Regions from separate parts of the Colwellia sp. SU-HH00943 genome, predicted to be linked through region 3. Evidence: predicted binding sites of a transcription regulator. Region 3 holds the regulator's gene; each other region holds the start of a gene.

Evidence for each region. The regulator LexA, encoded in region 3, represses DNA repair genes until DNA is damaged. The targets are predictions, from matches to a motif close to TACTGTATNNNNATACAGTA.
Region 1: the regulator LexA is predicted to act here: its motif matches at 7,186-7,205, upstream of AC27GZ_RS14260 (DNA recombination protein RmuC).
Region 2: the regulator LexA is predicted to act here: its motif matches at 3,860-3,879, upstream of recA (recombinase RecA).

What each region holds. Positions count from the first base shown of each region.
Region 1 is NZ_BAAJLW010000005.1:67,197-77,379, reverse strand. It holds gene AC27GZ_RS14290 (YaiI/YqxD family protein) at 1-150, shown strand, start outside; gene AC27GZ_RS14285 (ion transporter) at 183-1,010, opposite strand; gene AC27GZ_RS14280 (MBL fold metallo-hydrolase) at 1,020-1,691, opposite strand; gene AC27GZ_RS14275 (diguanylate cyclase domain-containing protein) at 1,832-3,295, shown strand; gene AC27GZ_RS14270 (sodium-dependent transporter) at 3,385-4,719, shown strand; gene AC27GZ_RS14265 (GGDEF domain-containing protein) at 4,743-5,819, shown strand; gene AC27GZ_RS14260 (DNA recombination protein RmuC) at 5,832-7,145, opposite strand; gene ybeD (DUF493 family protein YbeD) at 7,412-7,675, shown strand; gene lipB (lipoyl(octanoyl) transferase LipB) at 7,742-8,398, shown strand; gene lipA (lipoyl synthase) at 8,437-9,417, shown strand; gene AC27GZ_RS14240 (hypothetical protein) at 9,526-9,840, opposite strand; gene AC27GZ_RS14235 (DUF4823 domain-containing protein) at 9,891-10,183, opposite strand, start outside.
Region 2 is NZ_BAAJLW010000001.1:226,219-236,401, forward strand. It holds gene AC27GZ_RS00930 (phospholipase D family protein) at 190-1,758, shown strand; gene AC27GZ_RS00935 (hypothetical protein) at 1,810-2,637, shown strand; gene recA (recombinase RecA) at 2,781-3,809, opposite strand; gene AC27GZ_RS00945 (hypothetical protein) at 4,335-5,840, shown strand; gene AC27GZ_RS00950 (ATP-binding protein) at 5,938-7,416, shown strand; gene AC27GZ_RS00955 (response regulator) at 7,434-8,138, shown strand; gene AC27GZ_RS00960 (substrate-binding periplasmic protein) at 8,135-8,914, opposite strand; gene AC27GZ_RS00965 (GTP cyclohydrolase II) at 9,019-9,618, opposite strand; gene AC27GZ_RS00970 (substrate-binding periplasmic protein) at 9,852-10,183, opposite strand, start outside.
Region 3 is NZ_BAAJLW010000001.1:964,893-975,075, forward strand. It holds gene ctaD (cytochrome c oxidase subunit I) at 1-484, opposite strand, end outside; gene coxB (cytochrome c oxidase subunit II) at 488-1,651, opposite strand; gene lexA (transcriptional repressor LexA) at 2,245-2,859, opposite strand; gene AC27GZ_RS04225 (energy transducer TonB) at 2,959-3,666, opposite strand; gene AC27GZ_RS04230 (RNA polymerase sigma factor) at 3,663-4,226, opposite strand; gene AC27GZ_RS04235 (energy transducer TonB) at 4,236-4,844, opposite strand; gene AC27GZ_RS04240 (acyl-CoA dehydrogenase) at 5,068-6,252, opposite strand; gene AC27GZ_RS04245 (putative periplasmic lipoprotein) at 6,473-6,862, shown strand; gene AC27GZ_RS04250 (4'-phosphopantetheinyl transferase family protein) at 6,859-7,488, opposite strand; gene AC27GZ_RS04255 (beta-ketoacyl synthase chain length factor) at 7,591-8,313, shown strand; gene AC27GZ_RS04260 (lysophospholipid acyltransferase family protein) at 8,313-9,083, shown strand; gene AC27GZ_RS04265 (phosphopantetheine-binding protein) at 9,076-9,327, shown strand; gene AC27GZ_RS04270 (acyl carrier protein) at 9,341-9,592, shown strand; gene AC27GZ_RS04275 (COG4648 family protein) at 9,621-10,183, shown strand, end outside.

The DNA of each region.
Region 1 (10,183 bases), on a different contig from region 3:
TCACGGCTGAATATTCGCGATTTTATGGACACCATGCGCGCAAGTGGCGTTCAAACAGGCGGCCCTGCTGCGCTAAGTCAAAGTGACAGACAAGCCTTTGCCAATCACTTAGACAGTATACTAACGAGATATCAGCAAGCTAAGGGCTAACGCTTTACTCTATAATTAGCAGACTTATTACGTTATTTTTTATCTTGTAATATCAATGCCTTTATTTCGGCTAATTCATGTTCTAATTTTTCAATTTGTGCGCGACTTGCTGGCTCACCACCTTCATCACTTTCACCATGTAACTGCGCTCTTTGGCTATCATGCTCTTGAGCCATCACTTCTAAAACAGTACCTACCATCATATTTAAAAAGATAAACGCTGTTAGAAAAATAAAACTCAAGTAATAAGTCCAACTTAATGGGTAAACGGTCATGGTTTCATACATTACGTCTGTCCAATCTTCAAACGTAGCAACCCTAAATAGCGTTAACATTGAAATGGATACATCGCCCCACAACACTTCATTAATTTGGTGGAAAAGCATACTGCCAATTGCGCCATAAATGTAAAAAATAACAAACATGAGTAGGGCAATATATCCCATCCGAGGAATAGCTTTGAGTAAGGCGTTTACCAATAAACGTAACTCAGGCACCATAGACACCAAACGTAATACTCTAAATACGCGCAATAAGCGAGCAAGTAATACACCTGAGCCACCATCTGGTATTAAGCTGCCGATAACAATGACAGTATCAAAAATGTTCCAACCACTATGAAAAAACTTTTTCTTATTTGGGTACGCTAAATAGCGAATAATTATTTCGAAAACAAAAAAAACGGTTACTGCTAAATCTAAGATGCCAAGTACGGCAATGGTTTGGGCTGACAGGTTATGAGTTTTTGCCCCTATCAATAGTGCAGAAAGTAAAATAACTGCAATAACAACGCCTTGAAACAATTTGCTGGAATCAATTTTTTTTAAACGCCTTTGAGCGCGAAATACAAAGCTATCCATAAAAGTTATTTATCTCCGCGCTACAGCCATATCACTAACGTAAGGATTCGTTTGCCGCTCTTGACCGAAAGTGCCCATGGGCCCATGACCAGGAATAAAGCGCACATCATCACCCAAAGTAAATAGATTATTACGAATAGAGTTAATGAGTGTGGCATGATCGCCACGTGGAAAGTCGGTTCTACCTATCGAACCACAAAACAACACATCTCCCACTTGCGCTAATTTAGATTCACGATGGAAGAAAATCACATGCCCAGGGGTGTGACCGGGACAAAAATAGACTTCTAAGGTAATGTTGCCAAAGCTAACATTATCCCCTTGTACTAAAAAGCGCGTTGGCGTGAATTTTTTCGCATACGAAAAAGCACCGCCAAATCGTTGTTTTTGACCTTCAATGCTGTCAATCCAGAATTGATCTTCTTGATGTGGCCCTTCTATTGGCACACCATAATGACTGGCTAAATCATGAGTAGCGCCAGCATGATCAATGTGTGCATGAGTGATAAGCACTTTTTCTAAGGTTAAATTATTAGCTTCAATAGCAGCAATAATTTTTTCAATATCACCACCAGGATCAACAACGGCTGCTTGTTTGGTTTCATCACACCAAAACAAAGTGCAATTTTGTTCAAAAGGAGTCACGGGGATAATTTTATATTGCAACGTATTGTTTGCCATAGTGCTCTCAACTTAACTTATACATCTTAAAAAGAGGCAAATTGTAGCAAAAATTGTGAACGTGGGAGAAGTACAACTTGCGAAAAATTCAATAAATGCTATTAATAGTAACAATTCAATAATAACAGCTATGAAGTAAAATGGATTTTCATCAACTGCTCTCTCATTGCATAACAAAAAAAACAGCGTTTAGGATAAAGCTGCTGATATTGCTTAGCTGCTTTTCTACAACAAGCGCTTGGTCAAAAAGTACATCAGATTTAAACCATAATGCTGAACAGCAAATAATCAACTATTGTATTGATCCAAGTTGGCAACCTTATGAAGGATTAGAAAACCAAAAACATATAGGTATCTCAAGTGATTACCTCAATTATTTTGCCGCCTATACAGGCATAAAATTAAAGCTCATTCAAACAAGCTCTTGGGTAGAAACACTAGAGTTACTTAAAAGTGGTCATTGTCATTTAACACCCATGTTAAATATCAGTGAAAAACGCAAAAAATTTCTTAGCTTTAGCCAAACTTACTTCACTGCCCCTAACGTTCTAGTCTCTTTAAGAGATGAGCCTTTCTTACAAGATTTAACGCATATCGAAAATAGAAGTGTTGCCATTGTAAAAGGCTATCGACTAATAGAATACATCCAACAGTATTTCCCAAATATTCAGCTAACGTATGTTGATACTGAGCAACAAGGCTTAAATTATGTATCAAGTGGAAAAGTAAAACTATTTATTGGTTCAATGCTTTCAGTGAATAACCAAATAAGAGAAAAAGGCTTAACCAAGCTTAAAATTGCTGGTTGGGCTGGACCAGAAGATAGGTTAAAGCTGGCAGTAATAAAATCAAAACAACATCTGCTGCCTCAAATAAATCAAGCTATTGCGAGCATAACAGAAAGTAAACGCTTAGAAATTTACCGTAAATGGCATAACATCAAAGTGATCAAACAAACTGATTACAAACTTTGGATACAAAGCATAGCAATTGTTTCAATCTTGTTTTTCTGCCTATTAACACGACATTACTTTATCAAGCGGTATAACTTAACGTTAGAAGAGAAAAACAATAGCTTAAATAAACTTAAAACTGAGTTAGAAACAGCCAATAAAAAGCTAAAATATGCGGCTAACCATGATCCTTTAACAAAGCTGTATAATCGCCAATACTTCAATGAAAAACTCGCTCAAGATCATAGAGAGCATAAAGAAGGTGTTACCTTAATTATTATTGATATTGATTATTTTAAAGATATTAATGATAAGTATGGTCACAGTGCGGGAGATCAAATTTTGATGGTGTTATCAAATATATTGAGTCAGCACATCCGAGAAACTGATCTACTGGCCCGTTGGGGTGGTGAAGAATTTGTTATTGTTTCAAAACAATCTAATATCAAAAGTGCAGTACAATTAAGCTCCAGAATACAAAAAGCAATTAATGAATACACTTTTCCTTATTGTAAAAAGCTCTCTTGTAGCTTTGGCATAGCTGAGCATCAAAGTAAGGAAAATATCTTGAATTGTTTTGAGCGAGCTGATCAAGCGCTTTATCAAGCGAAACAACTAGGCAGAAATCAAATCTGCCAAGCACCAAACTAGCCTGAAACGCATACATTAGTGACTTAGCTCTTCCCTAAATCTTTATTACTGGGTAAGCTTACAGCACCTTAAGTATTATAACGTTTTCTATGTCTACTACTACTCGTGATTCTTTTCATTCTCGCCTAGGTTTTGTGCTCGCTTCTGCTGGAGCAGCTATCGGGTTAGGTAATATATGGGGTTTTCCAACTCAAGCGGCAAACAATGGCGGTGGCGCATTTTTATTAGTCTATTTAATCGTCACAGTATTACTGGCATTACCTGCACTATATGCCGAAATATTTATTGGTAACCAAATGCAAACAAACCCAGTGGCAGCCTTAAAAAAAGCTTGTGGTGAGCGGTTCGCTAAGGCTGGGGAAAGTGCTGGCATAATTGGTATTATTGGTGCACTGATGATGCTAAGTTTTTATACTATTGTCGCAGGCTGGATGATAGCCCACAGTTTAAGCCCTGTAGCTGAATTAGTTGGCTTAAACCAAAGTGCTCAATGGCTGGCAAGCTCAAGTACATGGCGCAATGTTATTTTTACCCCAATTTTTATTGTACTGACAGCAGCTATTATTCACCAAGGTGTTCATCAAGGCATAGAGCGCTGGTCATCTCGGTTAATGCCATTATTGTTAGTGATGTTAATCGCACTGATTATTTATATATTACAGCAAGAAGGCGCCATGAAAGGTGTAGAAACATACCTTATTCCTGACTTCACACAAATTACTGATGCGAACCTAATTATTGCCGCTATGGGGCAAGCGTTTTTTTCATTAGCGATAGGCGTTGGCTCTATGATGGTTTACGGCTCCTACATGAAAAAAGATCAAGATATTGGCAAATTAGTGCTATCAATTGCAGCATTGGATACCTTCATAGCTTTTATCGCCGGCTTACTCATAATCCCAGCTCTTTTTGTCGCTTTACATCATGGCCAGCAAGTGTTTGAAGATGGCAAGCTTATCGGTCAAGGACAAATGATTTTTCAGATCCTACCTTCGCTATTTAGTCAATTTGGCATTATCGGTTTAATTCTGACCTTTACCTTATTTACCTTACTTGCCATTGCAGCGCTCACCTCGACTATTTCAGCAACAGAAGTGGTGGTTGCATACTTAGTAGAAGCAAAAAATATCAGCAGAAAAAAAGCAACTAATTTAGTATCGACTATTGTTATTATTACTAGCATGTTAATAATTATGAATTTCGAGGCGCTATTTGGCCTAGTGATTCAGTTACTAACAACCATTTTACAGCCATTAATGTCACTATTTTACTTTATCGTAGTTGGTTGGATTTGGCAGCGAGGCAATAAAATTACAGATTTAGGGCAATTGAAAAAAGATAAAAAATTAAAACTCTTTGGTTTTTATTTACGCTTTATTTGTCCTGCTTTACTTATTATCGTTTTCTTTAATACTGCTTTTTAGGCAATAAAAGTTTAAAACACAAAATGACATTTAAAACCTTAATTAACTTAGGCACAGACTACCAGCCGTTTAACGTCGCCAACAAAGTAAAGATAACCAATATTGTTACTTTGCTTACAATGGCACTATCTGCTCTGTATACCCTAAATTATATTTTTATTTTAGATGAGCCTTTAGTCGCTTTTATCAATACCATATTTGTTTTTGCCTATAGCATTAGCCTGATTTTTAATAAATACAATGCTCACAAAGCCAGTAAATTATGGTTTTTTTCGGTGTTAATGGTGCATTTAGTGGTTTGTACCAATATTTACGTGACTAATAAAACAGGCTTTCACTTGTACTTTTTTCTCGTTCCTACTGGCTCTTTCTTGCTTTTCGAGTTAAAAGAAAAAATTGAAAAAATAGCCTTAAGCATAATCGCTATCGCCCTGTTCTTTTATTGTGAAAACACGCTAAATCTCACCCCTATCATTGAATTAAGTGACGAAATGAATCATTTAATTTATCAGTCAGTGTTTTTCTTTAATATGTTGGAAGTAATTCTTGTTTTAACCTTATTTGCCAATGAAATTGAAGCCAATGAATTAAAACTTACTAGGCAAGCAACCATTGACTCATTAACAAAAATACATAACAGGCACTACTTCTTTGAACACGCAAACAACACGTTAGCCATGGCAAACAAACTTCAACGCCCGTTTAGCATAATGTTGGTTGATTTTGATGACTTCAAAAAAATCAACGATAGTTATGGCCATCATATTGGTGATTTATCTTTGGTGGAAGTTAGCCAACAAATTAAAAATCATTGTCGTGCCCACGACTGTTTTGCTCGTGTGGGCGGTGATGAGTTTGTCATTGCATTAGCCGATACCACGCTACCAGAAGCGAAAACAATTGCACAACGTATACAACTATCAATAAGAGAACACACCATAAACCCGCCTGAAGGCGATGCTTTTCAATGTCGAATTAGTATTGGTGTTAGTAGCAAAACTACTTGCTCTGACACTTTGAAAAGCCTGATGGTTGAAGCCGATAAAGCACTGTACCGAGCTAAGCAACATGGCGGTAACTCTGTTGAAACAGCTAATTAACCTTAACTCAGGTTAATTATTCGTCAGCATAGTATCTGGCTCATCCACTATTTGTAAATCAACCTGTTCTATCTTTTCAAATCGAGTCGATATTTTATCAGCAGATGTATGAATTTGTTTTACATCACTAGCAGCCTGATCAATATGCTTAGCTAAATTAGCAAAGCGACCTTTAAAGCGATAAAAATCTTGTGATAAATGTGACAAATGAGCTTGAATTATATGAATTTGACTACGAGTTGCTTCATCTTTTAATACCGAACGGGCCGTTGTTAAAATAGCCATCAAGGTTGTTGGTGAGGCTAACCAAACACGCTTCTTATTCGCATACTCAACCAAGTCATTTTGATGACCATGAATCTCAGCAAAGATAGCTTCAGCAGGGATAAACATAATGGCACCATCAGCCGTTTCTTTGTCAATCAAGTACTTGTCACTAATATCGTTAATGTGCTTTTTAATATCTACTTTAAATTGTCGTTGCGCTGCTTTTCGCGATAATTCATCTTGCTCAACATCCATCATAGTACGGTAACTTTCTAACGGAAATTTAGAGTCGATAACGACATTACCTGTTGGCTCAGGTAAAAATAAAACACAATCCGCAATTTTCCCGTTTGATAGCGTATGCTGTAATTTAAAGCTTTGCTCAGGTAAAACATTACGAATTAAACTATTGAGTTGTACTTCCCCAAACGCGCCTCGTGAGCGTTTATCGTTTAAAACCTCTTGTAAGCTAACAACATTATTAGACAAATCCGTGATCTTTTTCTGTGCATCATCAATCAAGGCTAAACGTTGTAGAATATCACTAAAGGTTTTGGTGGTTTTCTCAAAACCTTCACTCAACCGTTTTTCAACTCCATGACTAATTTCTTTAAGACGTAAGTCGGTGCTCAGAGTTAGCGCATCAATACGTTTTGCCATGTGTTCGCTACTTAAACTTAAAGATTTACTGAGCTCTTCTCGACTAGCCTGAGTGGCTTTATTTAAATGAAGAATTAACTGATCTAATGCTTGATTTTGATTCTGATTAAGTTGCTCTTTTTGTCCACTTAATTCCCTCAACAGTTTTATACGCAAATCAGCCATCTGCTGCTCAAAAACATTCCGAAGTTGTAATTGCTGTTTATCCATTAATTGCGTTAGATAATGCTGCTCATTGACCGCAGCATTATCAAAATGCGTGGTCACTGATTGTATTTTTTCTGATAGTTGCTTAATGCGAACGTTTTGCCAAAATATAACAATTAGCACAACTAACAAAATTAACACGCAAACAAGCAGTAAAGCTGCTGGGTCAAACAAGCTAAAGTCTATATTCATAAAGCAACACTCATAAACTAATACTCATAAACAAGGCAAACACTGTAAATAATAACAGTTATTAAATCATACCTTTTACTTTGCTACTAGTTTTTTAGAACCTTTACTGATATCTCATCACACTCTATTAGCACTTTTAACTAGATTAGTGGTAAAATACTGCGCAATTAACTAGCCAGCTTTTATCTCATGCATTTACTAATTGCATTAAAATTGGCAAAAGCTGCATTTGGCTATTGGTCTGTTGACCCAAGATTGAGAACAAGATGAAAACCCATTTCGACGAACTATTAGAATTTCCGACAGTATTAAACTTTAAAGTGATGGGCGTTGCCTGTGATGAACTACCCGATTTAATTATTGCCGAACTTCAAAAACACACACCGGGTGACTACACCACGAAAATTACGCCAAGTTCAAAAGGAAACTATCACTCTGTGTCGATTCCTGTACGAGTTACGAGCAAAGAGCATATAGAAAAAGTATATAAAACCCTAAATGCTATCGAACAGGTACGTTACGTTTTATAGCTTTTAACCTAAGTTTTATAACATCAATCTACAAAGAGAATTTCTGTGCCAGAGCCATTAGCTAATATGCCTTTAGTCATCCGTCAACTTGAAACCATGGATTACAGCCAAGTTTGGCATGCCATGCAAACGTTTACTGATAATAGAGACGAAAGTACATTAGACGAACTTTGGTTAGTAGAACACCCACCTGTTTTTACCCAAGGGCAAGCAGGCAAAGCTGAGCATTTATTAATGCCCGGTGACATTGAAGTCGTTAAAGTCGATCGCGGTGGTCAAGTGACTTATCACGGCCCAGGCCAGCAAGTGATTTACTTTATGATAAACTTAAAGCGTCGAAAAATGGGTGTGCGTCAATTAGTGACGTTAATTGAAAAAGCCATTGTTGCCGCACTTAACGATTACAACATTAAAGCTTACCCGAAAGCTGACGCCCCCGGCGTTTATGTTGATGATAAAAAAGTAGCGTCATTAGGGCTACGCGTTCGTAAAGGCTGTTCATTTCATGGTTTAGCGTTAAATGTAAACATGGATTTAGCCCCTTTTTTACGAATAAACCCGTGTGGTTATGCCGGATTAGAAATGATACAAACCTGTGATATCAAGGGCCCTCAAAGTACTGAAGAGTCAAGCAAAGTACTTGTGAAACACTTAACAGCATTATTATCAGCAAGTGAAGTAACCAATAAGAGTGGCTTACCAACAATGAGTAAAATAGCCTAAGTTTATATGTCTTAAGCAGCAATAGAGCACATTAAGTTATGACTGACAAAACAGTAGTAAAATCAGCAAGAATTGCCCCCGGTACCAAACTACGTGATGCCGATAAAATGGCGCATATCCCGATCAAAGTAGTACCTTCAACACGCGACAGTATGCTAAGAAAGCCAGATTGGCTTCGTATTAAGCTACCTCGCTCTAGTGAACGTATTGACGGCATAAAAGCAAACTTAAGAAAACATAATCTTCATTCTGTTTGTGAAGAAGCTTCTTGTCCTAATCTGTCAGAATGCTTTAACCACGGTACAGCTACCTTTATGATTTTAGGGGATATTTGTACACGCCGCTGCCCTTTTTGTGATGTTGGTCATGGTCGTCCATTAGCGGCAGATCCTGAAGAGCCTAAAAAATTAGCCATGAGCCTGAAAGATATGGCACTAAAATACGTGGTAATCACTTCGGTAGACCGTGACGATTTACGTGATGGTGGCGCACAACAATTTGCAGACTGTGTTAAAGAAATCAATGAGCAAGCCCCCAATACTAAAATTGAAATTTTAGTGCCTGATTTTAGAGGGCGTATGGACAGAGCATTAGATATTTTAAACCAGCACCCACCTCATGTGTTCAACCACAATATGGAAACGGCTCCTCGCCTATATACCAAAGCTAGACCGGGTGCTAACTACCAATGGTCATTGGATTTATTGAAAAAATTTGGTGAAGCAAACCCCGGTGTACCGACTAAATCAGGTTTAATGGTTGGTCTTGGTGAAACTAACGAAGAAATTCTTGAAGTTATGCGTGATTTACGTAGCCATGGCGTGACTATGTTAACTATAGGTCAGTATTTACAACCCAGTAAAGATCATCTACCTGTAGAGCGTTATGTACATCCTGATGACTTTGCCATGTTCCAAGAAGAAGCCACGAAAATGGGCTTTGAACATGCCGCATGTGGGCCGTTAGTCCGTTCTTCATACCATGCGGACAAGCAAGCAGCAGGTGAAGAAGTTAAGTAAATTCTTAAAATAAAACTTATCTAATTGAAAGAGGCACATAGAATGATACCTATGTGCCTCTTTTATATTTTCACCATGTTCATATCACTTTAATAAAGTAAACTCAGTTTAGCTTTGACAACCCGCGTCAATGATAGCGTTAAGTATTTCCTTTACCTCATCCGGTAAAGACTCATCCATAGCCTGCTCTGCTGCGACAGAAACATTATACTCAGAGCTTTGCCCTTGCATAACTAATGCGACGTACAAAATATCATCAAGGTGTGGCTCCACTAATGCTAACACGCTACTCCAAGTGTATTGTTCACACAAAGTGTCTGTTTGCTGGTTCTTCTCTTCACTTTGGCTCTGACTTTGACTTCCAAATGAAAACAGCGCAATAAATAACAGGCTATAAGCACTTTTCATTCCTGTCTTTTTCATATTTATTTTCCTACAACAATGTTACATCGACACTCTGCTATTCGCTAAAACTACTGATATAAAGAGTTAATATATTTAGCTGTAGGCTCTTCAAGCAGATCTTGTGGGTGATCACCCCCTAATGTTAACCACTTACTTTCGCCCGAATACGTCGTATTACTGATTTGTTGCTTAGTCTTTGTGTCGTAAGTGATAAGTTGAATTTCAACCTTATCAGGTTTACCTGACCATTCAGTTGCTCTGTCTTCCCAGTGTAAAATAATAGGCTCTACATAGTAGCCATATTTATCACTATCTATAGTATCCAAACAGGCTTTGCCAGTACATTTTGTGGTGATATAGG
Region 2 (10,183 bases), 740 kb from region 3:
GACATGTTACTTGGATTGCTAGATATGTCAACTTCTAAACGTATAGACGTCTAAACAAAAATATATTTTTCATGACATAAATAACAAATTTTGTCTTCTATATGGCCGCAATAAAACATATTGAACCTATATAGTAATTTCTAGATAATAAAACTACTCGTCGCAAACACGTTAAGTAAAGAATAGTCTATGTTATTCAAACACGAATCAAAAATAGCTTTTATTATTACTGTTATTACATTACTCAACGCGTGTTCTCATTTACCAACAAATTTCACTCCTATAGAAAGCTATGCTTATACAAACACTTCTGATACTTGGCTTGGTAAAGCGGCAGCCAAAAAAACGCCAGAAAACAGTGAATTCTCTTCTATTTACTTAATCAGTGAAGGTACGGATGCTTTTCTGACACGTATGGCTTTACTTGCTAAAGCTGAGCGCTCTGTAGATGTGCAGTACTTTATATGGAAAGCCGACATTATTGGTAAGCTGCTAATGCACAAGATGTTAGAAATTGCTGATAATGGTGTCAGAGTTAGGCTTCTACTTGATGATTTACCACTAAACAGTGAAACCAAAGCAATATTGTTTGCCATGGATCACCACGACAATATTGACGTTCGAATCTATAACCCTTTTTCATCAAGTGGTTATAAAGTACCCGCAGCCTTAACCGATACCGCTCGCATTAATAGACGTATGCATAATAAATCCTTCACTGTTGATAGTCAGTTCACCATAGTTGGTGGTAGAAATATTGAAGAAAACTATTTTTCTGCCAATACCAGAAGTAATTATGCTGATTTAGATATCATCGCTTCTGGACCAGTTGTAAAAGGGGTTAATAAGCAATTTGACACCTATTTTAATAGCCCCTTAGCTATTCCTGGCTATGTATTTGATGAATATGCATCACATAAATCGCGTTTAGATCAGGTAAAAAAAGAGCTTTCAGCATTTGTTTTATCGGTACAAGATTCTGATTATGCAAAAGATCTGAAAAATACTCGCCTATATCAACATAGCCTTAACGGTTTATCTAGTGAAAAAGAAACGTTTCACTACCAAGGTAAAGCCCATGTGATTTACGATAATCCTGAAAAAACATTAGGAAAATCTGAATTCGAAACTACCTACTTGATTTCAATGCTCAGGCCACACACAGATAAAATTAACCATTCCCTCGATTTAGTATCACCTTATTTTATTCCGGGTGATGAAGGCACTAAGCACTTAACGTCCCTGGTAGACAAGGGTATTAAAGTGCGAGTGATTACCAATTCACTTGCCTCAACCGATGGTATTCTTGCGCAATCGGGCTATGCAAGGCATAGATATAATCTACTTAAAGGCGGTGTCGAGTTATATGAGCTAAAACCAAAAGCCAAGTCTGAAGCTAGCCGCTCGCTAACGCGTAGTGCTGAAGCAAAAAGTGCCTTGCATGCTAAAACCTATATATTTGATCGTGAAGAAGTCTACATTGGCTCTTTTAACTTTGATCCCCGATCAGCAAATATTAATACTGAACTTGGTGTGGTGTGTGAAATACCTGAAATGGCTGAGTTTATTACTCAAGAGTTATTTAACAATAAGCTGCTGACAAATGCTTATCAACTAAGCCTTCATAATGATAGTGTTGTTTGGCTGGAAAATGTAAATGGTGAAGTAGTTAGACATGAAAATCAGCCAGAAACTAGTCTGTGGCGACGATTGAATTTAATGCTTTATTCGCTACTTCCCGTAGAATCACAGTTATAAACTAGGTAGTATTTAATTTGAATATCATTATTGATGGATTAATAGAGACTTATGGCTAAATATATATTCAGCGCTTTACTGTTCGTTATGTCATTATCTTCTTTTGCCGAAGAAGACTATGAAGTAGGCCCTGATACCTATAAAGAAAATCCACAATTTGATGACTGGAATTACCTTGTTGCCTTTCCAATGATTTGGGCACCATCAATCAATGGTGAGATAGAGTCTGATGGTGAGCGTTTAGATATTGAAATCCCTTTTAGTGATATCTTTAAAAACCTAAACGCAGGTATTATTGGCGAACTTTACGCACAAAAAGGCAAGTGGCTGTATAGTTTACGCTTTGACTTTATGCGCGTTAGTACCAAAACAGATACTGAAGGGCTCACAGGTTCGATTACTGGCGGTGTTATTGCACCTGCACACAGAATTAAAACCACGTTACAAATGGCAGCCAATGACTTATTAGTGGGTTATGAAGTCTACCCTGGCTTACGCTTGTTAACGGGAGTTAGGCATATTCACGCCAATGCAGATCTTGATATTTATCCGTTATCAGATGAAGGCTTCATTAAAATAGAAAAATCATCTAATTTAGTAAAAACCAATGACTTTGACTGGTTAGTTGGCGCAACTTACCGTTACTGGTTTAGTGATGACTGGGGAATTTCGGCAGCGTTTGACACAAAAATCATCGGCGATAATGACAGAGATTTAGGATTTAATGCTCAAGCCATCTATCGCTTCGGTGGTTTACATAATGTTTGGATTGGCTATCGTTATTTGCAAATAGGTAATGACGATATTGAAAATGGCATCAAAACAGAAATCGACTTTATTCAACATGGTCCACAAATTGGTTGGGCATTTACCTTCTAATGTACTATTTAATATACCTTTTAATTTACCCTGCAATTAAGCTTGAAGTGGCTTGTTTCAGGGCGGATAAAAGCCACAAAAAAAACCTTTACTGGTGAGTAAAGGTTTTTGATTTTCAGTACGCGACAGTATTTTCGCTAGGCTTATTCAGCAACTTCTACTTCTTGCTCAGCTGATGTGTTTGACTTATTTAAAAACATAGCGCGTAATTTGCTATCTACATCTTCAGCCATGTCAGTGTGCTCTTCTAAATATTTCACAGCATTAGCTTTACCTTGACCAATACGTTCGCCATTACAGCTATACCATGCACCTGATTTTTCCACAAAACCATTCTTAACACCTAAGTCTATTAACTCACCTAAGTTGTTAATACCTGCGCCATATAAAATTTGGAACTCTGTTTGTTTAAATGGTGGGGCAATTTTATTTTTTACCACTTTCACTCGGGTTTCATTACCGACAATTTCATCACCATTTTTTACAGCACCAATTCGACGAATATCTAAACGCACTGACGCATAGAATTTTAATGCATTACCACCTGTTGTTGTTTCTGGATTGCCAAACATAACACCAATTTTCATACGAATTTGGTTGATAAAAATCAGCATGGTGTTAGATTTTTTCAGGTTACTGGTTAATTTGCGCATAGCTTGAGAAAGCATACGTGCTTGCAGACCCATGTGCGAATCACCCATATCTCCTTCAATTTCTGCTTTTGGTGTTAGGGCAGCAACCGAGTCAACAACAATCACATCAATAGCACCAGAGCGCGTTAACATATCAACAATCTCTAACGCTTGCTCACCTGTATCAGGCTGAGAAACCAATAGCTCGTTAATGTTTACGCCTAACTTTTCCGCATAAATAGGATCAAGCGCATGTTCAGCATCAACAAAGGCACAAACCTTACCTTCTTTTTGCGCCTGAGCAATAACTTCTAGGGTAAGTGTCGTTTTACCGCTTGATTCAGGGCCATAAATTTCCACAACACGACCTAGTGGCAAACCACCAGCACCTAGTGCAATATCTAACCCTAAAGAGCCTGTAGAAATAGTTTCTACATCCATTGTATTGTTGTCGCCTAACTTCATAATTGAGCCTTTACCAAATTGACGCTCAATTTGTCCAAGGGCGGCGGCGAGTGCTTTTTCTTTATCGTCTTTCATGTGTTGCTCCACAAATCTTTATGGGTTATTTCGTTTAGATGAGCTCAGTATACTGTAAGTTCGTACAGTATCAAGTTTTTTTATAACTTTTTTTATTTTTAATATTTTTCCTAATAAAGCATACTTTCAAGCCATTGTTTTTTATTGATAATTTAACGCTTAATAACTTTTTATTTTTTTTTGCTAAAAAGTTACTTTCGGGTATTCACAGTAATTTATGGCTTTTTCATACAGTATTTTTTTAGCGTTTTTACAGTAGTCTCTTTATTAAAGAATGAAATGTGTTTTCTTTGTGTGTTTTTGCCTTATCAGCTTATAAAAAAACATTGCTTTTATTATTATGGCCACCTGTATTAATTCTGGACAAACCAGTCTCCACTAGCCCTGTAACAGTATTTGTTATTGACGCTGACTCACATTAATACACCAAAAAAACCATCAAAAGTGATATCACATTTATCACAATATTCTGATTTGTTTGAGTTATTTCTGATGGTTAGATTTTATGTTTTAAAGGAAACAGTAATGAATTATAAAGCTCACTTATCGACATTGTTTAAAATGCCATTAATTTTCACCTCTATTGCCTTATTAGCATTAACGGGTTGCGATTCCAGTGATGGAGATGATGACGAAACGAATACGGGTTATTTCCAATTGTATAACACATCATCAAGTGCTCCTGCTATCTACTTAACGGTAGATCAAGAAGATGATGATGACTTTGATGAAAATACTCATACCGGTATTGCTTATACCAATATCAGTAGCAGATTAACCTATAGCAAAGATACTTATGATATTGAACTTGCTTGGAAAGATGAAGATTATGATCTTGAACTTATCTACGAAAGCCAAGTAACTATCAAAAAGAACACCAATACCTTCATTGCCATCGCTGAAGATATATCTGCTCCTGCTATTCATATTTTTGATATAGCCGTTAGAGATGATGATGAAATAAGTGATGATAGTGATGACGATGTATTTAATATACGCTTTTTAAATATGCACCCAGAATCGAGCGGTGTTGATATTTACATGTCTGAATCAGATGAAACCTTCAACGAGGCTGAATTAGTTGGTCAAGTGACTTATGGCGAATTAAGTGACAACCAAAAAATGGAGCAAGACAGCTATGTTTTCTATATTACCGAAGCAGGAAGCGATGACATTATTTTCACTTCTACAGACATTTCATTCCCTTATGCGTCCGAATATATTGTTTCTGTTCGTGATAATAAAGGTGCCGGTTCATCACCCTACGTCATGGATATCATAGGTACATCATCAATAGGTGAATATGCTGACGTAAATTCTGAAGCCGCTTTTAGAATATATAATGGCATCATAGAACATGAATTATTACCCCAATACCAAAGCACAATTGATTTACATGTAGATGGCATTGATGACAGCCCTGAGGTTGCTGGTCTTGGCTTTAATGAGTTGAGTGAAAAAATTCAAACAGAATTTGGCGACTACAGCATAAACCTAGTTGCATCAGGGGATAACACACCTATCATTGAAAACCACTTACTGACTTTAAATGAAAACAGCGATAAAACAGTTTTCTTTTATTTAACAGAAGATAATGTTGATGACGATGGCGATGGTAATGTTGATGAAGACGGGGACGGTATTGTTGATGAAATTGAAATTTCCGTAAATTCGCTCGTTGTGAATAACAGCCTAAACGAAAGTATTTATACGCATCAAATTAACATTATTAACTTAATTGACACGGATGATTTTAGCTCGGTAGATGTATACTTTGTTCGAAGCAATGAAATTATTGATACTGCCGAAAATTCATTAGGTGTCGCGTATATTGTGCCCAACTCAATCACCTTAATTAATAATACTTACAGCGTTTATGTGATTGCCACCATTAAAAGCTCTGATGTCATCATCAATAGTTTTGAATTAACACTCGATGAAACCAGTAAAGATCAGTTTTTAATTCTCGAAACAGATGAAAATACGGCTACAGGTTATAGATCGACCTTAACAGATCAAATGGTGGACTAGCTGACGAGTAGCTAAGTAGTATTACCTTGCTTTAATTACTCAAGCTATATAATACTATGAAGTTACTCATATTATATCCCTGATATACAGGTCACTAATGCGCATAAAAATAGCCTACAAATTACTCATTGCCAACCTCAGTATTATTTTATTGTTAGTGTTGGTAATGCAGGTAATTAGTTACTTTTCAAACAGGGAAGTTCTCAATGACTTTATCAGTGATATCGAAGAGCAAGTACTCGAGGGTATCACTGATAAAATAATTGATGAATATATAAATGAAGGCTCTTTGGCAATATTTCAGCAAAAGCCTAAGCTGTTAAAAGAAATCGTCTCTAGGCAAATCCGAGACACTAAGCCCATGTTAAGTAAACCTCACAAAGGCCCAAACTTTGACAACAGACCTCCCCATAGAAAACCACCTTTTGGCGAACGACCAAATCGTCGCCCACCGAAGGGGCCTGACAAGCATCTTCCTGAAAAACTAACCAATGACTTTTTCAAGCGTCTAAGTTTACTCGATGCTAAAGAACAGCTCGTTATTCAAGCTAGCACAAAAGATGATGTAATGTTCAGTAAAGCATTAGTGCTAAACAATCAAACTCTTGGCTGGATAACCCTCAATAAAAAGCAAATAAAAACCAATCCATTAGCTACATTTTATATCGAAAAACAGTTACGTATGAGCTATTGGGTAGGAAGTATAGGAGTGCTTATTGCAGCCTTAATCAGCTTCTTTTTATCTCGTCATATAACTGCGCCCATTACGTTATTGACCACAGCCGCCACGCAAATAGCTCAACGGGATTTTTCCACTCGCATTAAGGTGAAGACTAATGATGAATTTAAAGAGTTAGCTCGTAATGTTAATAATATTTCCAAAGCTTTGGCTAAATATGATGGTCAACAAAAACAGTGGCTCATGGACATATCACATGAGTTAAGGACACCATTAACAGTTTTAGACGGTGAAGTAGAGGCATTACTCGATGGAATAACCCCTATAGATAAGCAAGCAATAAAGTCTTTACAAGAAGAAATTACAATACTGATGCGTTTAGTGAATGATCTTCATGATTTAACCGTTATCGATAAAATCGCATTTGAATGCCAGCAAGACGATATTGACTTAACAGAGTTACTTAACTTACAAGTGAACAAATATCAGAAAAAGTTTCAAGATCGAAATATTAAATTAATTAGTCTTCTCCTCAACGACGCTATAGTCGTCAAAGGTGACCAAGCTAGATTGAGCCAAGTCATGCAGAATATCTTAGAAAATGGCCTGCGTTATATCAGTTCACCAGGAAGTTTAACCGTATCAACAATTATCTCAGTCCAAGTGATTGAAGTTGTTTTTCATGATACTGGTCCAGGTGTCAGTGAAGATGCATTGCCAAAATTATTTAACCGACTTTACCGAACCGACGGCTCTAGAAACCGAAAAACCGGCGGTGCTGGTTTAGGTTTAGCAATTTGTAAAAATATCATTGAAGCTCATCACGGCGAGATATTCGCTAAACAAAATGACCAAGGCGGCTTATCTATTCATATACGCCTTCCTATCCCACTTTGAAGATAAACACCAAGAACATGGCTAAAAATCACATTTTACTCATCGAAGATGAAATCAAAATAGCGACGCTGATAGGAAAATATCTCAGTTTAGATGGATATGAGTTCACACATGTTGCAGATGGGGGTAAAGCAATTCAAAGCTTTCAATCATGCCAAGCAGATCTGATTGTTTTAGACTTAATGTTACCCAACATGAATGGCATAGAAATTTGTAAAGCTATCCGCAAAACAAGTAACGTGCCGGTGATCATGCTAACCGCTCGTGTTGAAGAAATAGATAAATTAATCGGTTTTGATGTTGGCGCTGACGACTATGTTTGCAAACCCTTTAAGCCAAAAGAGGTGATGGCGAGAATAAAAGCTATTTTGCACCGCTGTAGCCAAACTTTCCAAAATCAATCCGCAAAGTTAACCTCGGGCGATATCAAAATAGATATTACCAGTCATCAAGTTTTCGTGAAGAATAATGAAGTGATTTTAACTTTTAATGAGTTTAATTTATTAAAAATATTCTTAGAGTTTCCTGGCAAAGTATACTCACGCCAAGAATTATTAAAAATCACCCAAGGAAAATATTTTGAAAGTTATGAACGAACCATTGACTCTCATATCAAAAACTTGCGGAAAAAATTAACCAAAGCGGCTCCGAATACTCAACACATTAAGTCTATCTATGGTGTTGGCTACCAATATGTAGCACAAGCCGATAACGCTGATTAAAAAACTAAAATATCATCCTCTATCTCAACTTTTATGCCTAACTCCTGAAAAATTTTAAACTGCCACTTTATTGAGATAGCGTTTAGAATTCCATTCTCTTTAATACGCTTAAAACCCTCTTGCCATTTACTCATTAATGCTTGAGATGTTCCTTTTTTTGACATAGCGAGATAAACATCAGATTGCTTGATTTTATATATCGCTTTAAATTTTTGGATATCTATAGCTAATGACTGAGATAAATAAGACAAGCCTTGGTTTTCATAAGCGATAGCTTCTACACGCCCCACCAGCAAACGCCGAACATTTTGCTCATGTTGTGTTACTGAATATATATTCTCAAACCCTTGATTGATTAACCACTCTTCGCGGACATCTCCCCTAACAACGCCAATTAATGGCAGTGATTTTAAATCAGCTACATTGTTAATCACTATATTTGAGTCACTTAAAGTAAAAATACTCCATTGTTTTTCCATGACCTTAGCTAACCAGTGCAATTTATTTTCTCTTAAATTTGTTCGAGAGAAACTAAATAGCACCACATTAGGTAAATGCTCCGCGATATAGAGCGCCCTCGCTTCAGGAACAAACTCAATGTTTGCAGTGTTATTTATTTCAGTTTGAATGGCTTTAACAATATCCACCACATAACCTTCTGCTTCGCCTTGTGCATTAACAAAACTCGCTGGAGGCTCATTAACCGCAATAATACGTACCTCTTCAGCGATGACAGGTAAACAAAAGAAAAGCCAACATAATAAATATCTAATAATATAGCCCTACCTAATAGAAGTTAGCCCTACCTAATAGAAGTTAGTCAATATAGTTGCCATTAGCCCGATATTGATAAGCATAGCAGAAAGTTAAAAACAGACACTTAATCGAAGGTTAACTTATGACCAGCATTAGACACTTTAGCTTTAAGATAATCTTCATTACCTGCTTTGATATGAGTAGATGTATTCACTTCCTCCTCAATCGTTATGCCATAGTCTGTTAACGATTTAACCTTTTTAGGGTTGTTGGTCATGAGTTTTACTCGTGACACTTTAAGTGCTTCAAGCATTTGACCCGCTTCAGTAAAATCTCTTAGGTCATCACCAAAGCCTAAATGATTATTGGCTTGATAAGTATTCATACCTTCTGACTGAAGTTTATAAGCGTCTATTTTATTATATAAACCTATGCCACGGCCTTCTTGTCTAAGATACAAAATGATACCTCCAACAGTCGCCATGTGATTTATTGCTTCATCGAGTTGCTCGCCACAATCACAGCGAGAAGAGTGGAAGACATCCCCGGTTAAGCATTCAGAGTGAACCCTAACCAGCGGCACGTCTTGTAATTGATCCGCTTGCCCTAAAATTAAAGCAATATGCTCTTTATCAGAAACCAAGCCATTAAAAGAGACCATTTCAGCGGGTATTTGGCTGTTAGCGCCCACCTTTAATGAAATTCTTGTACGTATATCAGCCATCGCTATTTATCTTCTAACCTAAAAGTTAACTCTTATCTTATTATAGCGATTATACCTCAAATATTTATACTGAACTGATGAATATTAGTGATATTGTAAATATTTGGTGAAGAGTAAATTAATGCTAAATGAAATAAGTATTTCACCAATACAGAGCGGTTTAAAGTAGTAGCAAAAAGATATATCAATGATTGCATACCCAGATGAAGCAACTATGGGCGCAGATGATTCCTTTAATACTCAGCTAAAGGTAATTGATAACGGGCTTTTATCGATATACGTTGCTGAACAATTTCATCAAAGGCTTTTTGGTAAGTATCTACCACCGCATCAGGAGTGTTGATATTAAACGCTAAATAATTCCCAATTTTATTAACCTGCCAGACTTGTTCATAGTCATTAGGATCAAAATTAAGCTGTTTTGCCATGTGCGCAAAACCATGAATTGAAACAACAATCATATCAACACGATCTGACTGCATCATTAAAAATGCTTGCTTTAACTGAGACACTGTTGCCATATTTGAAGAAGGAAAGCCCACTTGGCGTAAAGATATCTCTGAAA
Region 3 (10,183 bases):
CATTAGAATAGGTGGTTGATAACGGTGCGTAAAATGTCCAACCATAGTTTGGTGCACCACTTTCCATAAAGAAAGAAGAAAGTAGGATGGCAAATGCAAACGGAAGTATCCAAAAACTCCAGTTATTCATACGTGGTAATGCCATATCTGGAGCACCTATCATCATAGGTAGCATCCAGTTTGCAAAACCAGTGAACGCTGGCATTATCGCGCCAAAGACCATGATCAAACCATGAACTGTAGTTAACTGATTAAAAAAGTCAGGCTCAACTATTTGTAAACCAGGCTGAAATAGCTCAGCACGGATCACCATAGCTAGTGCACCGCCTACTAAGAGCATAATAAAAGAGAACCATAAATATAACGTACCTATATCTTTATGGTTGGTGGTATATAACCAACGTTTTAAACCTGTCATTTTGTGGTCATGATGATCATCGTTATGCGCGTCATCAAGCGATTCATTTATCGTATCTGTTGTCATGTTTTACTCCCCGCTTGCCGCTTTAACATCTGAACTTTGAACTAAATCACCCGTATCATTTCCCCAAGCATTACGCTCGTAGGTAACAACAGCAGCGACTTCAGCTAAACTCAACTGTTTACCAAATGGTGGCATCATGCCTTTACCATCTTGTATTAACTTAATATGCTCAGCGATACTGCCTTGCGTAGCAACAGGGCTTCCTTTAAGTGCAGGGAATGTTGGTGGTAATCCTAAACCTGTCGGTTGATGACATGCCGCACAATGAGCCATATAGATTGACTCTCCAAGTTCCATCAATTCTTCTTTTGACATTGATGCGCTTAACGAGGCTTTCTCTGCATCAGCTGCTTGTGCAACTAACGCTTTTTGCTCATTAATCCATAGTGCGTAATCTTCTTCAGATTTAACTTCAACAACAATAGGCATGTAGCCGTGATCTTTACCACATAGCTCAGCACATTGACCGCGATAAATGCCTGGCACATCAACTTTAGTCCATGCTTCATTTATAAAGCCTGGGTTAGCATCTTGTTTCACTGCAAAAGCAGGAACCCACCAAGAGTGAATAACATCATCAGAAGTAATTAAAAAACGTACTTTTTTGTTCACTGGAATAACGAGCGGTTTATCTACTTCAAGTAAGTAATTTTCATTCTTACTTGAGCCCGTACCACCAAAGGTACCGTTTTGATTTTCATATTCTTCACGTGGTGTTGATAATACTGAAAAATACTCAATATCTTGATCAAAGTACTTATAATGCCACTTCCATTGAGAACCCGTTACTTGCACGGTAATATCAGAATTGTCATTATTTTCCATATCAATCAATGTACTGGTAGCCGGAACGGCCATGGCTATAAGAATAATGATAGGAATTGCGGTCCAAAGTATTTCAACTTTTGTACTTTCATGAAAATCTGCAGCTTTAGCGCCTTTTGATTTACGATGAAACACCATTGACCAGAACATGGCACCAAACACTATGACACCAATAGCAGTACAAATATAAAGTGCAAGCATGTGTAAGTCATACACTTCTTTACTAACTGCTGTAACCCCTTTAGTCAGATTTAACTGTGAATCTGCCCAAGCTGTACAAGAAAGCAGACTACCAAACCAAAGTCCCCCTCCCAACAACCAACGTTGGATACTTCTTTTCACTCAACCTCTCCTCTATTATTACCCATTCAAGGTGAAGAACAGTGTCAGGACTTTTCCTCGCTTAAAACAGGATATAAAAAATAGAAAACAGAAATGCAGTTTTGTACATCACAACTCATCAAACTGATTATCTGTTAATTTTGTTATTATATTTTTAGTAAATTAACTGACGCCGAGCTGTAATTTCTTTAGCTAAAGATAGACTTACTATGAAATTTAGTTACCGAAAGCACGCTAACGTCTTATTGTTTTTATACAGTTATTTTTTGTTCGATTACTGCTCTAGAATCACTCAAAACTTGATCTAGGTCAAACAATATTTTGCGTATAAAAAAATAAACACTAGTAATTTCAATAGAGTAAGAACTCTAAGCTTAAGCTTAAGCCCTACAGGGATAGGATGTGACAATTTGACACAGGTAAAATAATAAATTTTCACTTTTGATCAAATAACAACCAAACTATGGTTATTTGTTATACAGAGAAGAGATGAGATTTAACAAAGGAAAGTTAAGCGACGAATTATTTTATCACCGTCGCTCATTTATAGACTTGTTGTAAAAAGATAAACTTTAACGCAATATTTCTAATAATTACATCCAGCTACCGTTACGGATAATGCCAACAGCGATGCCTTCAATATTGAATTCTTGGCAAGTAAGATCAACTTTTATCGGAGAGAATGCTTCATTTTCAGCATGTAAATAAACAACATTCCCTTCACGTTTAAAACGTTTCACCGTCACATCATTTTCAACACGGGCAACCACAACTTGGCCATTTTGCACATCAGTCGTTTGGTGAACGGCTAATAAGTCACCATCTAATATACCGATATCCTGCATACTTTCACCATTAACTCGCAGTAAATAATCCGCTGCAGGATGGAATAAATTACCATCCATTTGATAATGATCTTCAACATGTTCTTCCGCTAAAATTGGCTCACCCGCAGCAACTCGACCAATCAAAGGCAAGCCCTCTTCTTCGATCAATTCCTCAGCTAATCGAATGCCTCGCGACGTGCCTGGCAGCATTTCAATATAACCTTTTTTAGCTAAAGCTTTTAAATGCTCTTCAGCAGCATTAGCTGATTTAAAACCAAAAAATTCTGCAATTTCAGCACGTGTAGGCGGCATACCCGTATCATTAATCGCTTCTTTGATCAGATCAAAAATCTGTTGTTGGCGATTCGTTAAAGGCTTCAGTTCGTTTATAGCTGACATATGCTTTTCCTTTCTCGGCAAAGTCCTGTATTTATTTACAACTGTTAGTATATACAGCCTTTTAAGAAACGCAAGAGTTTACTAGTAAGTATTAAAATCAAAAATTATTTCATAATATGCTTCATAATGATCACTTGGCGAATAACGCCATTGAGAAAGAGCTTTTACTGCCGAACTTTTCAACTCACGTCCAACGTTACTAGAAACCACATTAATTCCCTGAACTTCTCCACTAGGCGATACTCGATAACGTAATCGAATCTCACCTGCTTCATTTTCTCTCCTCGCTTTTACTGAAAACTTAGGCATAACTTTAAACATCGGTTCAAGTAATAGCTTTGGCTCTTTTATTTTAGCAATGCTAATAAACTGAATTTCCGGCCTGCTTATTTGTAATGTTGTATTCTCATTTGTAAAACTGGGTATTCGAGGAGGTGTTGCTTGAGGCGTTTCCTTGTCTAGAGGTTGAGGTGTCGGTGGTAAAGGTTTTCTTACATGGATAACTTCTTCAGTAGTTTCATCTTGTTTATCTTTCTTTACATTTACGGTATGAGTTGTGTTTACTTGATTACGGTATGACTGAGGCTCAGTTGCAAGTTGGCCGATTATAGCCAAAATACCAAAGGAAGCACTACCACCTAAAAGAATAATAGATATCCACTTTGTAAAACTAAATTTCTGATCTCGACTTTTAGTATTTAAGTGCATACTCACAGAAGGAGCACTAATTTCACTTTTTCTTTGTTGATAAAGCTGTGAAACTTCTTTATCAAACTTCTCTTCGCTCATAACTTAGATCCTAAAGCGGCTTTTATATGTTTACGTGCATAACGCAATCGGCTTTTAACCGTTTCGAAATTTTCATCCACTAATTGGCATATCTCTATTACTGAAAACCCTTCCTGCTGAAAAATAAAGGCTTCCTTTTGATAAAAAGGTAATTGTTTTATTGCCTCATTAAAACTGCTAAGTCGATCTTGCTCCGAGAGTGAATGTTCTAATTGTTCAATTTCCAACAATTCATCCGTTAACTCTTGCCATTGCCACTTCTGTTGCCGACGAAGTTCATCAATTAAGGTATTTCGCGCAATGGTAAATAGCCAACTTTTCACATTAGTATATTGACTTGCCTTATTAGCATTCATAACCTTAAGCCAAGTTGATTGCAGAACATCTTCAGCAACCTCTTTATCAGATAATGACAATAAATAATGATAAATTGATACATTAAATTGCTCTACTAGCAAGGTTAGAAAGTGGCTATTACCAGTAGAGTAATATTGACTCAATAATTTTTCAGGGCTAATAGTAGGGTTTAACCAGCCCTTAATCATTGACGGTAACTTCAAATACACACCTTAAATACTTTTCGACATATTAAAGTCTAGTTGTACGGTAAAGTTATACTGTGCTACTTGTTTACCATCAACTGATTTAGCACGATATTTCCATTTTTTTAGAGCTCGCTTTGCTTCTTTATCAAAAATACGCTTAGGTTCAGAGTCTAAAACTTTAATATTCACAACTTCACCAATGGCACTAATATCAAAAGCCAAAACCACCCAACCTTCAATTCCATTACGAACAGCGTCGATTGGATATTTTGGGTTAACCCTTACTATTGGCCTAGCTTCTCCATTAGATATATTATTCATTGGTGAAATTACAGTGTCTGTTTCTTCCATTTCAAAACCTGTAGATTGATAGTTTAAAACATTATCAAGTGTCGCCTCACTCAATTCCACCTTATTGCTAGGCATAACAGGAGGAGGTTTAGGTGGTTCTAATTGAGGCTTTGGCTTCTCTTCCACTTTTGAATCTTCTGGTGTTTGAAAAACTTCAACAACAGGAACTGCATCAGGTTCAATAAGATTTACCTGATCACTCGAAATTAAAAATGCCATAAAAGCGAATAATCCAAAAGTCGTTGTACTTGCTAACAAAATAATCGAAATTAATCTCTTCATAAATACCCCTCATTCGTAAGAATTAAACCGTACTCAAACAGCAAATTTTTAACTTGCTTATACAGTAAACGTAGACAAGATTAATTTGGGGTTAAATTTTTTATGAAATTTTTGCTTATTCAAGGCAGAAATAATAAGCCTAAAAAGTTTGAATACATTTCTAAACAATTTGAGTTATAAAAAGCACCTTAAATAAGTATTTTTTGTAGTAAGCTCTTTGCTTCTAGAAAAACGCCTGCAGTCCTGTTTGAGCACGCCCTAATATTAAGCCGTGAATATCATAAGTGCCTTCATAGGTGTTGACCGTTTCCAAATTTATCATATGTCGAATAACATGAAATTCATCCGCGATACCGTTACCACCATGCATATCACGAGACATGCGGGCAATATCTAAAGACTTGCCGCAGTTATTACGTTTTACTAATGAAATCATGGCCGGATCCCAAACACCAGTGTCAATAATACGGCCAACACGAAGTGATGCTTGTAAACCTAAAGCGATTTCAGTTTGCATATTGGCGAGTTTTGTTTGAAACAACTGTGTTTGCGCTAAAGGCCGCTTAAATTGCTTTCGATCTAAACCATACTGGCGAGCAGCATGCCAGCAGTATTCCGCAGCACCTAAAGCCCCCCAAGAGATACCATAACGTGCCATATTCAAACAACTAAATGGGCCTTTTAAGCCTCTCACATCTGGGAACATATTCTCTTCAGGCACAAAAACATTGTCCATCACTATTTCACCGGTGATCGATGAACGAAGAGACATTTTCCCTTCAATTTTAGGCGCAGTTAGCCCTGCCAAGCCTTTTTCTAAGATAAAACCACAAATTTGGTTATTTTCCGCTTCATTTTTTGCCCAAACTACAAACACATCAGCAATAGGCGAGTTGGTAATCCACATTTTAGTACCGTTTAATTGATACCCCCCCGATACTTTTTTCGCGCTTGTTTTCATACTTGCGGGATCTGAGCCTGAATCCGGCTCAGTTAAACCGAAACACCCTATGTATTCTCCTGTGGCAAGTTTGGGTAAATATTTCTCTTTTTGCTCATCAGTACCAAACTTATGAATAGGGTGCATTACTAACGAAGATTGCACACTCATGGCACTACGATAACCACTATCAACTCGCTCTACTTCACGAGCAACTAGCCCATAACTGACATAATTTATACCTGAACAATTATAACCATCAATGGTTGCGCCCAATAAGCCTACTTCACCAAACTTTCGCATAATATTGGCGTCGAAATGCTCTTCACGATTTGCCATTAGAATACCGGGCATCAGCTCTTCTTGGCAAAATGAATGCGCCATATCTTTAATCATTCGTTCATCTTCAGTTAACTGATCATGTAATAAAAGAATGTCATCCCAATTGCTTAATACTGAATTCGTCACGATTTACCCCTTATCTGCAATGTCACCTTTACTGACTTATTGAACCTAATGATAGCTCAAGCTGACATTTGACAATTTGATTGAAATTATGAAAATAGCCATTCATGAAATTATGATACTGAATACTGGTGTGCAACTAATAAAACTAGTAGTTAAATTATAAATAAGCTTATAATCCTGCCTGATTAAATTAACAATGTTTTCACAAGCAAGGATACACATGAAAAAAATATTATTTGTTTTACTTTCTATTTTTACGCTAGCAGCCTGTAAATCAACCCCAGTTTATAATGTGGAAAGTTCAACTGTTCCTGCTGGCATTTCTACAAAACAAGTAGAGAAGATAATTGTAAAAGCCCTAGTTCAAAAGGGTTGGAAAGTTCAAGATAAAAAAGAAGGTCATATTTTAGCTGAGCTAGTAATACGTACTCATACTGCAAAAATTGAGATAAATTTTGATACTAACCAGTACTCAATTCATTATATCGACAGTACAAACCTAAAATATAATATGCAAAAGAATACTATTCACAGAAACTACAATAATTGGATAATTAATATTGATAGATTAATCCAATCAGGCTTAATTGAAGAAAGTTATAAAGACTAACAATCTTTATCAGTGGCGATTGAAACCACGTAATCATCCCTGAATATAGTTTTGAGGCAATACTTCTCATGCAATCTCGCGGAAGATATAGCCAGTGAATTAAAAACTGAGGCGTTTACTAATTTAGTAACCGCCTCTTTTTCTGTCCATAACTGGTAGAAAGTTTCTTTGGGATGTTCCGCTTCATCAATGCGTAGTTGATCACTTTGACTAAAAAACGCTTCTGTTAGCCGCTTAACATTTCTTTGATTAACCAACTCTATATCAACACCAATAACTTCATCTAAGGCACAAAAACTAAACGCCACATACTGACCGCTATGGCTTAAAGAAAGTTTTTGAATAAGCTTGTTTTCTAGAAAAATGCCCGCGCTATTATGCTCTTGACAATATTTTACCGTGTAACACTTTGCTTCGTCCTCACTAAGACCTGCTACTTTCTTAATAATAAATCGAGAAAAAAAGAATTCGGCGTGTTTGTGCTTCCGCTTTGCAAATATTACGAGCTCTTCAGTACTTAAATAGTCTTCATATACAAGCTCAGCTTTATCAAGTGCGATAAGCTCAGCAACATAGAGTTGTCGATTCAACCTAGAAAATCTATTTAAATTGTACTTGATCATCATTACGCTAATCTATGGGCATTAGTTTGTAGAATAATAGGTACTTTGTTAAAGTATTGTAAAAAATAGCCTGACAAATTACGCTCCACACAATACCGAATAACAATGAAAGTTTATATAGATAATTTTAATGTCTGGCTACAAGGATTAGACACCCAACAAGAACTGACCTTATGGGCACAAGGCGATAAAAATCTGCCAGTAGAGTTTACTCCGCCAAAACCGCTATATTACCCCAAAGGTCAGCTAAGAAGACTGAGCCCATTTAGCAAAGTTGCTTTACATTGTTTGGATATCCCGCAAGCACTTACAATGAATTTACCGCTAATATTTGCATCACAGCATGGTGATTTAGCAAAAACGGTACAGCTGATAAAAGCCGCTGCCTTAGACGAAGATTTATCACCTACTCAATTTGCTTTATCTGTACACAATGCCACTTCAGGCTTATTTAGCATCAACACTGAAAATACAGCTGCTACCACTACCATTAGTGCCGGTAGCAATACCTTTTTAGAAGGCCTTGTGGAAGCCTCTATGCAATGCCAGAACAGCAACACACCTGTTATATATACCTTTTGTGACTTTGATGTTCCCAATGAATATCGTGAATTTGAACCACCTATGCCTGCGCGTTGTATCACCTTAATACTGACGAGTGAGCACACACATAATAGTTTAGCTGAAATCAACCTTTCTTTAGTGCCTTCCCAACGGACTAACAATCAACAAACCGACATTAGTGTTGAGTTTATTCGTCTACTTTATTTGCAAAATGATAGCTTGTTACAAAGTAAAAACTACCAAGTATCATTAGGCTTTAAGTAATGCACAAGATGAATTATTTATGGCGCGTGTTTGCCACAGGCCTTTGTTTTACAACATTTGGTATTGGGGCACTTGTTATTTCATCCATTATTTTTCCTTTACAAACGTTATTTATTCGCAATAAAACACAACGAAAAAAAGTCGCGAGATACACCATTCATCGTTCTTTCTTTATGTTTATTAGCTTGATGAAACTGCTTGGCGTCATGAATGTAAAGTTAAATAACATTGAAAAGCTCAAACATATACAAAGCCATATTGTCATTGCCAATCACCCTTCACTCATTGATGTAGTATTAATCATTGCCTACTTACCCAATGCTGATTGTGTAGTGAAATCTGAACTATTTAAGAACCCATTCCTAAGAGGCGTGGTAAAACGCGTAGGCTATATAGATAATACCAACGCCGAGCAATTATTTGAAGATTGCAATCAAAGCCTAGCATCTGGCTGCAACATTGTTGTTTTTCCAGAAGGAACCCGTAGTGTTGCTGGTAAACCACTCACATTTAAACGAGGTGCTGCAAATATTGCCGTACGCTGCCAAGCCAATTATCTTCCGATATTTATTTCTGTTGAACCAAGTACATTAACTAAAAAAGAATCATGGTATAATGTGCCAAATAAAAAATTTGTTATTACCCTCACACCACATGCTGAGATTGATAACAGCCACTATTTTAATCAAGCCAACCCATCATTGGCCGTGCGAGCATTAACTCGTGATACACAAGAGTATTTTAGTAAGGAACTAGGATTAAATGACTGATACAAAAACAGTGTTAAAAACGTTGATTATAGAAACACTAGATTTAGAAGATATATCTCCAGAAGATATTATTGATGACGAGCCTTTATTCGGAGAAGGCTTAGGTTTAGACTCTATAGATGCGCTAGAGCTAGGTTTGGCAATAAAGAAAACTTTCGATGTAAAAATTGAAGCAAACTCAGAAAAAACCAAAGAACACTTTTATTCTATAAACAACCTAGTTCAATTTATCGAACAACATTAGTATTGAGAACACCATGCAAAGTAAAGAAGAAATATTATCAATGTTAACCGAATTATTGGTTGATGAATTTGAAATTCCAGCGGAAGATATCACCTTAGAAGCGGAAATATATCAAGAATTAGATTTAGATAGTATTGATGCTGTTGATTTGGTCGTTCGATTACGTGAAATCACAGGTAAAAAAATAGCCCCTGAATCTTTCAAACAAGTACGTACCGTTGAAGATATTGTTAACGCGTTAGTTGCACTTTCTAAAGCAGCATAATTTAGTAAAGCTGCAATCATAATTAATAATGCGAAACGTTTTTGTTATAAAAGCCATGGTAGCGATAGTGACGCTACTCTATCCTGTTGTAGTGTTCTATGGCTTAACTGAATTTTCAGTACGTTGGGTTAGTTTCGTATTATTATTACTCTTTTCAGCGCGACTTTTCATATTGCAAAAAAGCATCTTAGTAAATGATAAGAATAAAGACTTATTAAGCTCAAGCGCGAATAAAATTATCTCTTTCATTGTAATATTACTGTTACTCTTTAGTTTTATTTTTGCTGAAAATATCGGTCTATTGTTTTACCCGGTGATCATAAATAGCGCGCTAGCGTTGATTTTTGCCTACTCATTATTTACTCCTCCTCCTGTGATAGAACGCCTTGCACGATTAACACAAGCTGAGTTACCGCCACATGCCGTGCTATATACCCGTCAAGTCACTAAAGTTTGGTTAGGATTTTTCATTATTAATGGCTTAATCTCGTGCTATACAGCGCTCTATACCAGCTTGCAAACTTGGACACTGTATAATGGTTTAATAGCGTATATGTTAATTGCAATATTATTTGTTGGGGAGTATTTGGT